DNA from 2 places in the Draconibacterium orientale genome. Region 2 is predicted to be linked to the other one. Evidence: riboswitches for the same ligand, from Rfam matches in the RefSeq annotation. Region 2 holds a riboswitch; the other holds the start of a gene.
The links. A riboswitch is a leader RNA that binds a small molecule or an ion and turns the genes downstream of it on or off. The one in region 2 is predicted to bind cobalamin.
Positions count from the first base shown of each region.

Region 1 (4,431 bases), on a different contig from region 2:
CGAAGAAATGGTGAGCACGTTGTTTTTAAAGTTCACGTTAAAATCGTTTTTGCTCATTCCCGGAGCTGCAACCTCGATAACAAAATCATCGTCGGTTTCTTTTACGTTTACTGCCGGTAACGAAGTGTTTGTGCTCGAAAAGTTCGAGTGATCCCAATCCATCAATTCATTGTTGAAAAACCTGTCAAAGACTGATGGAAAATACGGTTCGTTTCTTCTTGCTAATTTCATGACTTTATCCTCCTTTAACTTTTGGTTAAACAATTCATTGAACATGCTGAAAAGAAAAAATCAAATGCCATACCATCTTTGATTTTGTGAAAATATTTCAGTGCTAAGCTGTCTGGTTGTCAGTTGGTTTGGTGCGTGTTTTGAATGTGATTGGAAGTCAGTAATTTGTAAAATGTCAAAATTTCAGTTTAGGGCCTTTATTGTTAAACAACATCTTTATCACTCTTGGTTTTAATGAATTAATGTTTTAATTTTATTAAATAAACCTGACGCCCCATTTAAAGGGCCGCCAAATTAAAACAAACAATGAATAGTTTTAACTCCATAAATTGTTAAGTATAACGAGTAACAGCGGATGCTTTGGAGGATTAAAACCTGCTTTTAAAACAGCTAAAATTGCATTAGAAACTAAGGGATAGGATTGAAAAAGTTAATGAACACTTTCAAAAACTTTTAGGCTTCGTTCTGAAGTCGTGTGTTTGGGGTTAACTGGGGCCGCCTCTCTGAAAAAGAGAGGCGGCTATTTTTTTGCCGGTACTTTGGTTAATCTGTGCTTTCAACTTTTTCTGTAATTTTACCCCCAGATAAAACGAGAAAAATGCCACAACGTTATTTTTTACAACTTAGTTACAAGGGAACCAATTACCATGGTTGGCAAATTCAGCCTAATGCTGTTTCTGTTCAGGAGGTGATGGAAGACGCACTATCAAAAATCCTGCGCGAAAAAATAGCTGTTGTTGGTGCCGGACGAACCGATACCGGTGTGCATGCCTCGTTTTTTATTCTGCATTTTGATACCCAAAATAGTATTCCCGAAAATCTGGACATCGTTTATAAACTCAATAGTTTTTTACCATCCGATATTGCTGTGCAAAAAGTGTGGCCGGTTGATGAGGAAGCACATGCCCGGTTTAGTGCATTATCACGAACCTATCATTATTTTATTTCTACCGAAAAAAATCCGTTTGCAACCGAAACGAGCCACAAATACCTGAAACCACTCGATGTGGACAAAATGAACCAGGCAGCATTAAGGCTTTTTAATTACACCGATTTTACCAGTTTCAGTCGCCTGCATACCGATGTAAAAACCAACAACTGCAAAATTATGCACGCCGAATGGACGAAAAATGGCGAACAATTAAAATTTACAATTAAAGCCGATCGGTTTTTACGCAATATGGTGCGTGCTATTGTAGGAACGCTGTTGGAAGTGGGGAAGAGCAAACTCAGTATCGAACAGTTTTGTGAGATCATTGAAAAGCAGGATCGGGGGGCAGCAGGAGCATCAGCGCCGGCGCAGGGGCTATTTTTGGTGGATATTGAATACCCCAAAAAACTTATGAGTGAATGTTGAAATAGTTTCAAAATGTTTATTTTTTAAACAACTGTTTGTGTTCTGCATTTTGTACTCTTTAAAATTATTTATCTTTGTGCGCGTTGGTTACGCACAATTGCGTTTAGGGAATCCGGTGTAAATCCGGAACTGTACCCGCAGCTGTAAATTCAGAAAATGATCATTTCTCACGCCACTGTCGGTTCAGCCAATGACGGGAAGGCAATGATCAAAGGGAATAAGTCAGAAGACCTGCCAGCAAATGGATGAACGAACTTCGGGAACAAAGTTTCGGGAATCAATCTATTGATTTCTGCACCTGATTTCCTGTTAATTTTAAACGGATGAAGATTAAAATTCTCGTGGTATTGCTGCTTGCCGGTTTTTCGGTGTTTGCACAGGATGTTAAACGCGTGATTTCGCTGGCACCGTCGATTACCGAAAATATTTACCTGGTTGGCGGAAAAGATAAACTTGTGGGATGTACGAGTTATTGCATGTTGGCCTTAAATGATGGAATTGAAGAAATTGGTTCAACGGTTGATGTAAATGTGGAGAGGATTTTCGCTTTGAAACCTGACATGGTACTAACTATGAAATTGACCAAAGCGCAGGATATTGCTACTCTTGAAAAACTGGGATTACGTGTTGAGGTGTTGGAAACGCCGCGTACTTTCGATGAAATTTGTGCCCAAACACAACAAATCGCCGAGCTTATCGGATGCGAAGATCAATCGACAGAAGTAGTTGCAAAAGCCCGTAAAACGGTGGCCGAAATTCAGGCGAAATCGAAGCAGCTGCCTCCTTCAAAAATATTTTTCCAGATTGGCGCCAATCCCGTATTTTCGGTGCTGGACAATACCTACATGAACGATTTTATGCTGTTGTGTAATGCAACAAATATTGCCTCCGGGTTAAAACACGGAACTTTAACCCGCGAAAGTGTATTGCTAAAAAATCCGGATGTGATAATCATTGCCGAAATGGGCGGTTTTGGCAAGGAAGAACGAAAGGTTTGGAATACTTACGAAGGAATGGAGGCCGTAAATAACAACAAGGTTTTTCTGATTTCTTCGGAAACAGCCTGTAGCCCAACACCGGCAAACTTTGCAAGTGCACTGAAAGATGTTTACCGTTTTATAAGCGAGTAAATCCAAAAGTTAGAGACGAATGAACAGCAAATATTTAAAATGGATACTTTTTTTAGCCGCACTTTTGGTGTTGTTGCTGGTGTCTGTTTTGTTGTCGTTATCGGCCGGTGAAATAAAAGTTTCGCTGATGCAACTGCCACAAATTTTGTCGGATAAAGGCAGCATCGAATACACTGTTCTAGCAAAAATCCGTATTCCCCGAATATTGATGGCCATTGGTGTTGGCGGCGCTTTAAGCCTGTCGGGAGTGGTGTTGCAGGGTATATACCGAAACCCGCTGGTTGAGCCCTACACGCTGGGAATTTCCGGTGGTGCGGCTTTGGGAGTGGCCATTGCCATTGTTTTTGGGCTGAATACTCTGAGCTTCTTTTCGCTTCCGGCATTTGGCTTTTTGGGGGCGCTTGTTACGCTCATTGTTGTGTATCTGTTAAGTATAAAACGTGGCGGATTAAGTATCAACAGTATGTTATTGATTGGCGTAATGGTAAGTTTTGTGTCTTCTTCGGCCATGATGTTTCTGATGTCGATTTCTACCGCCGAAAACCTGCATAACATTGTTTTCTGGGTGATGGGATCGCTGGATGAGTCGAACAATTCTCTGATTGCCATTGCATTCTATTCATCGCTGGCCGGACTGGTAATTTCGTACTTTTTTGCACAAACGCTGAACGCACTTCGCCTGGGTGAAGTAAAAGCACGGCACTTGGGAATAAACACCGGCGTAGCAATAAAACTGCTGTTTTTTGTGGCGTCGTTACTCACCGGAATTGCCGTTTCGGTAGCCGGAGTTATCGGTTTTGTTGGTTTGGTTATTCCGCACTTAATCCGATTGATTATCGGCAACGATTACCGTGTCCTTTTGGCCGGTTCGTTTATGGGAGGAGCCATTTTTCTGATACTTTCCGATACCATTGCCCGAACCATTATTTCGCCAAATGAACTGCCGATTGGCGTAATAACCGGTTTTATTGGGGGATTGGTTTTCATTATTGTGTTGAGTCGCTCCAAATCACATTTCAAACTGAATTAGCATGGAGCAGTTTTTTCAAATATCAAATTTTTCGTGCGGATATCCGGGAAAGTTCATTCTCCAGGATATCGATTTTTCAGTGGCAAAAGGTGACATTGTGGGGATTATCGGTCCAAACGGTTCGGGAAAAACTACTTTGTTTCGTGGAATTTCAGGAGAGCTTCCTCCGCTGAAAGGTAAAATGGAGCTGAAGGGGTTGGATACGCGAAAAATGAATCTGAAGCAGCGTGCTCAAAATATTGCCATTGTTACGCAGAATATTGAAATAGGCAGCATGACTGTGGAGGAATATGTGTTGATGGGCCGCATTCCGTATCACAAACAATTTCAGTTTTTCGAGACCAAAGAGGATTTTGCCATTGCCGAAAAATACATGAAGCTTACGGGCGTTGACAAACTGAAAGGAAAATACATGAATGCCTTGAGTGGTGGCGAGCAACAGCTTGCAGGAATTGCCCGTGCATTAACACAAGAACCCGATTTACTTCTGCTCGACGAGCCAACTTCGCATTTGGATATCACGCACCAGGTTCAAACACTGAATCTCATTCGCCGCTTGAGTTGCGAACTGGGATTAACGGTTCTTATGATCATTCACGACCTGAACCTGGCCGGAGAATATTGCGATTCGTTGATTATGATGCAGGAAGGCCATATTCGTAAAAAAGGCCTGCCGGTAGAGG
Region 1 is NZ_FOHT01000032.1:26,675-31,105, reverse strand. It holds gene BMW53_RS16000 (Hsp20/alpha crystallin family protein) at 1-231, opposite strand, end outside; gene truA (tRNA pseudouridine(38-40) synthase TruA) at 830-1,588, shown strand; cobalamin riboswitch at 1,656-1,841, shown strand; gene BMW53_RS15990 (ABC transporter substrate-binding protein) at 1,912-2,718, shown strand; gene BMW53_RS15985 (FecCD family ABC transporter permease) at 2,738-3,748, shown strand; gene BMW53_RS15980 (ABC transporter ATP-binding protein) at 3,750-4,431, shown strand, end outside.
Region 1: it holds a riboswitch for cobalamin, as region 2 does, so the genes downstream of both, BMW53_RS15990 (ABC transporter substrate-binding protein) here and nrdD (anaerobic ribonucleoside-triphosphate reductase) in region 2, are expected to answer to the same signal.

Region 2 (4,431 bases):
GCTTCGGGTAACCTGGCACAACCCGAGTACCACGCAGTTTTAGTTTCCGGGTAATGAAGGCGTATAAAATTAGCCAATTCTGCTACTCTTTGAGGATCGCCATCTCCGCCCATAAAACAAAAACAGGTGATAGATGAGGCGTATTTTTCCATCAAGGAAACGATTTGCACTTCGTTCAGTTCTTCGCCAATATCTTTCTGCAAATGCGGACTGTGGCAGCCTTTACACCGATTCGGGCAATTGGTAATATTTACTGCCAGTGTAACTTCGTTCGGAATTTCCTGAAAAACGATATTGTAGTTGTAATATTTAAGCATATTCTTCCACTTTTTCTTCCTTATTTTTTTGAGCGTAATAGCGTTTTGCAGCTTCTTTCTGGCGTGCATCAGAGAAGCTGCTCACTCTTTTCATGTAACCAATAATACGGGTTAAATAGTCGATATTTTCAGTCTTACAATTTGGGCATTCTTTTAGATACCGCTTGTCGATATGGCCACATTCATTGCAAATGGTATTCGGAATATTAAAGGTGAAATAATTGCAACCTTCTTTGGCAGCTACCCGAATTAACTGGCGGTATTGAGCAGCACTTAAATGTTCCTCTAAATTCATATGTAATGCAGAGCCCCCGGTTAGGTGTTCGATGTATTTTTTCCCGTGAACCTTGAATCTATCAATTACATTCAATGACTCGTCTTCTACAACATAGAAATAGCTGTTGTAACAATCTCGCGGAACAAAATAACCATCTTCACGATCCCATTTTGCATGTTTTACGCCCACGTTTTCGGCCGGAATCATTTCGCAATTGAACAAGGTGTCTTTTGTGCGGTATTTTTTATTGTATGTTTCAATTAAACCAAGTACTTCGCTGGTAAATGCTGCGTAATCAGGATTGTCGTTTATTTCAATTCCAAGGAATTCTGCGGCTTCAACCAGGCCGTTTACACCAATGGTAAGGTACTGGCGCCCCATGTTTATATAACCGGCATCAAACAGCGGAAGCATGCCTTTTTCCTGTAGTTCTTTTAAATTTTCGTTGTAGCCCAATTGTACTTTGTGTACCAGGTCAACCACTTCTTCAAGGAAATTAATGTAAGGAATTCGTTCCTTTTTAGCTTGTTGTACGCAACGGTTCAGGTTAATTGTTAATACACTTTTCGAGCCGGTTGAAACGCCACCTGCTCCCAGTGTGTAACTAAAACCATTGTCCTGAATTTCGTTACGTAAACGGCAGCACGAACTTAAACTGTCGGCATTATCGCTTAAATAGGTGAAAAACGAATGACCATCGGCATACATTTTTGCTGTGAATTCGCCATATTCTTCATCTTTTGTATCGCCGTTTTCTGTAAGCATTGCCATTGTTTCTACCGGGAAAGTCAGCATGGTTTTCGTGCGCTCCTGGTTAAACCAAAGCATAAAACGTTTTTGTAACCAGTTTAACGAATCCCATTCAGGTTTACTTCCGTCGGGGAAAACAAATTCGCCAAACAAACTTTCAAAATAATACTTATCGTAATAGGCAATGTTCCAGAATACTGCCTGGAAATTTCGCGCTCCGGTTGGTTGATTAAGCGAATAAACAATTTGCTCGAAACAATCAGTAATCACTTTATCAATCGAGCGTTTCCTTGCCGATAAATCAGCGGTTTCGTGGCTGCGTTTGTGGTAATCGTTGCCATATTCTTTTGCCACAAAATAGTTCATGTACATTAAAAACTCGGGTGTTGCACAAGCACCGCTCAACATACTTGAAACGATAAATACCATGTTGATAAAACCACCACAAAACGATTTTAAGTTGGTTGGTGCAGTTGAATTTCCGCCAATTTTCGAGGTGCCATCCAACAACCAGGGGTACATGGTAATGCTGGCGCAATAGGGAGCCAGGCTGGTTTCGTCGTTTTTATAGATGTAATGTTGACTTAAAAAATTAAGGTATTTATTCGATAACTCTTTCCCAAACATATCCGAAAGGCGGTCGGTGAGCAATCGGCGGTTTAAACGGATAAAATTTCCTTTCGGAAGCTCTCCAATTAGTGTGGCAATGTTTTTTTTATCGACATTGGCATTGGCATCAAATTTACTTCCACTGGCAGCATTTCCGGCAGCACAATATTCAATCAGAAATTTAATACGATCACGGGTTTCCCTGTCTTCAGAATGTTTCTGGCGGTAGAGCATGTATGATTTAGCCACGGCAAAATAGTTTTCGGCCATTAACGAACGCTCCACCTGGTTTTGAACTTCTTCAACATTCATATCTTCCTGAATATTTACCCGGTGCAGAATGTTGGTAAGGTCATCGTCGCTTGCAAAACTTCCTACAGAAAGAAAAGCTTTCCTGATTGCATTTTTAATTTTATTCATAGAAAACGGAACCCGCTTTCCGTCTCTTTTTACGATTGAGATTTGCGTACTACTCATACTATTGTTTTTTTGTTTTTAATATGCTGTTTTGCTCGTATTTTATGATTAAAAAATCTAACCGGAAGCCAAGAGGTGCGCATTCAAAACAATTATCTGCTGATGGTACGAAACGAGAAAATTATTTTACTTACGAACCAGACTTCAACTCCCGAAAGCCTAATTATTAAAAATGATTTTGGCAGGTCTTCTGGCTTGTCCTGTTTCTGAAGCCTTCCCATCCGTCAATTGGCGAACAGTGGCAAAAGATTTTCAAAAACACATTTATGGACTTACAGCTGCGGGTACAGCTCCTGATTTTAACAGGATTCCCTTTTCATACCGGATAGCGTTGCTACACGATAAACCAATAATCCAAAACAAGTTTAGTGTTTTTATGTATACAATGTAATTTGGAGTTTTAAACAATTTAATTGATAAAATGAGTAAAAGGCTTCTGTTTTCAGCACTTCTGTCGTGTTAATAATTGCGTAAAATTGAGAAGACTTCATGATATTTTATTGCACAAAATCGAATTTATTATTGTTATTTAAAAAATAGCAAGATTTATTTTATTTGGTTGAAATTGAGCTTGTTTGCTGTTTTCTTTCTCTGTTCTGTTACCTAACTTTATTTCCATAAAAAGACCCTTTCGAGGTAGGATAGCAAGTTTATGTTTTGGGCAGACCAAAACCCAAGTTTAGCATCCCGTTGGTCTAAAAAATGGTAATAAAATATGAGGCAATTTAACAAAGGTGTCCGTCCACGAAAATTGGATGGTTCAATATTCAGGTATGCTATTTATTAAACAACGAAAATGTTATAAACAGGGAATTTGGCAACCTTTTACAGATAAAAGATAACTATGAAAAGTATGTTGTTTCTCTTGATGATATGAAATATTCGAACTATAAAGATATTCTTCATCTACATCCGTGGGAATTAATCAACATTTGAATAAGGGGTTACATTTTCGTATTTTTAGGCTATAAAATATTGAAAATGAACCAGTGAGAGACAAAAACGAGACCTCACTATTTGTGTTGAAATAACATGTAGATTATGAGTGCATTATGGGCGTAATTCGATTCCCGTCCGAGTATCAAAAAGCCTGATATTCAAAATGAGTATCAGGCTTCTTAATTGCTGTTTTATCCGTTTTAGTCTTCCTTTCCTTTTTCAAAAAAGTGGTGAAAGAATACACTTTGAAAAGCAATCGCATTTTTCCAGTATTCCCAGGTGTGTCCTCCGGGGCGTGTGGTAAAATCGTGCGGAATATTTCGCTCAAGAAGTTTTTCGTGTAAGTTGCAGTTAACGCCGTAAAAGAAGTCGCCTACACCACAATCAATGGCAATTTCAAGCGCTCCGGGCGTTAGTTTATAAACCAGGTTGATGACTGTGTTTTCTTCCCAATTTCCCTTGTTTTCAGCATAAGTGCCCAGTCGTTTCGAAATATCCCAGTTATTGGGAAACGGCCGGATATCAACTCCGCCGCTTAAACTGCCAGCAGCACCGTAAACATCCTGGTTTCTGAAAGCCAGATACAAGGCACCGTGTCCACCCATACTTAGTCCGGTAATGGCACGTCCTTCGCGTGAGGCAATGGTGCTAAACGAATTGTCCACCCAATCAACCAATTCATGCGCTACATAGGTTTCGTATTTTATGCTGTTGTCAATCGGGCTATCAAAATACCAGCTCGAAAAAGCGCCATCAGGGCAAACGATAATAAACTGATACAAATCGGCATAGTTTTTAATTTCAGGTACGTTGTTTATCCAGTCGTTTTGATTGCCACTATAGCCGTGAAGCAGGTAAAGAACCGGGTAGGAATTGTTTTCGGAATAACCTTCCGGAGTAATTACCACAGTTTCTATGTCTTTATCCATCGACTGACTGTGAGTTGTTAAGTGTTGAACTTTGGCCGCTTGGGTATTGAGTATTGCGCCGGTAGCCACAATCATCAATATCATTACCTTAAGAAAAAGTGTTCTTTTCATACGATTAAAATTGTTTGTTACT
Region 2 is NZ_FOHT01000003.1:107,435-111,865, reverse strand. It holds gene nrdG (anaerobic ribonucleoside-triphosphate reductase activating protein) at 1-317, opposite strand, end outside; gene nrdD (anaerobic ribonucleoside-triphosphate reductase) at 310-2,430, opposite strand; cobalamin riboswitch at 2,594-2,796, opposite strand; gene BMW53_RS03145 (alpha/beta hydrolase) at 3,570-4,409, opposite strand.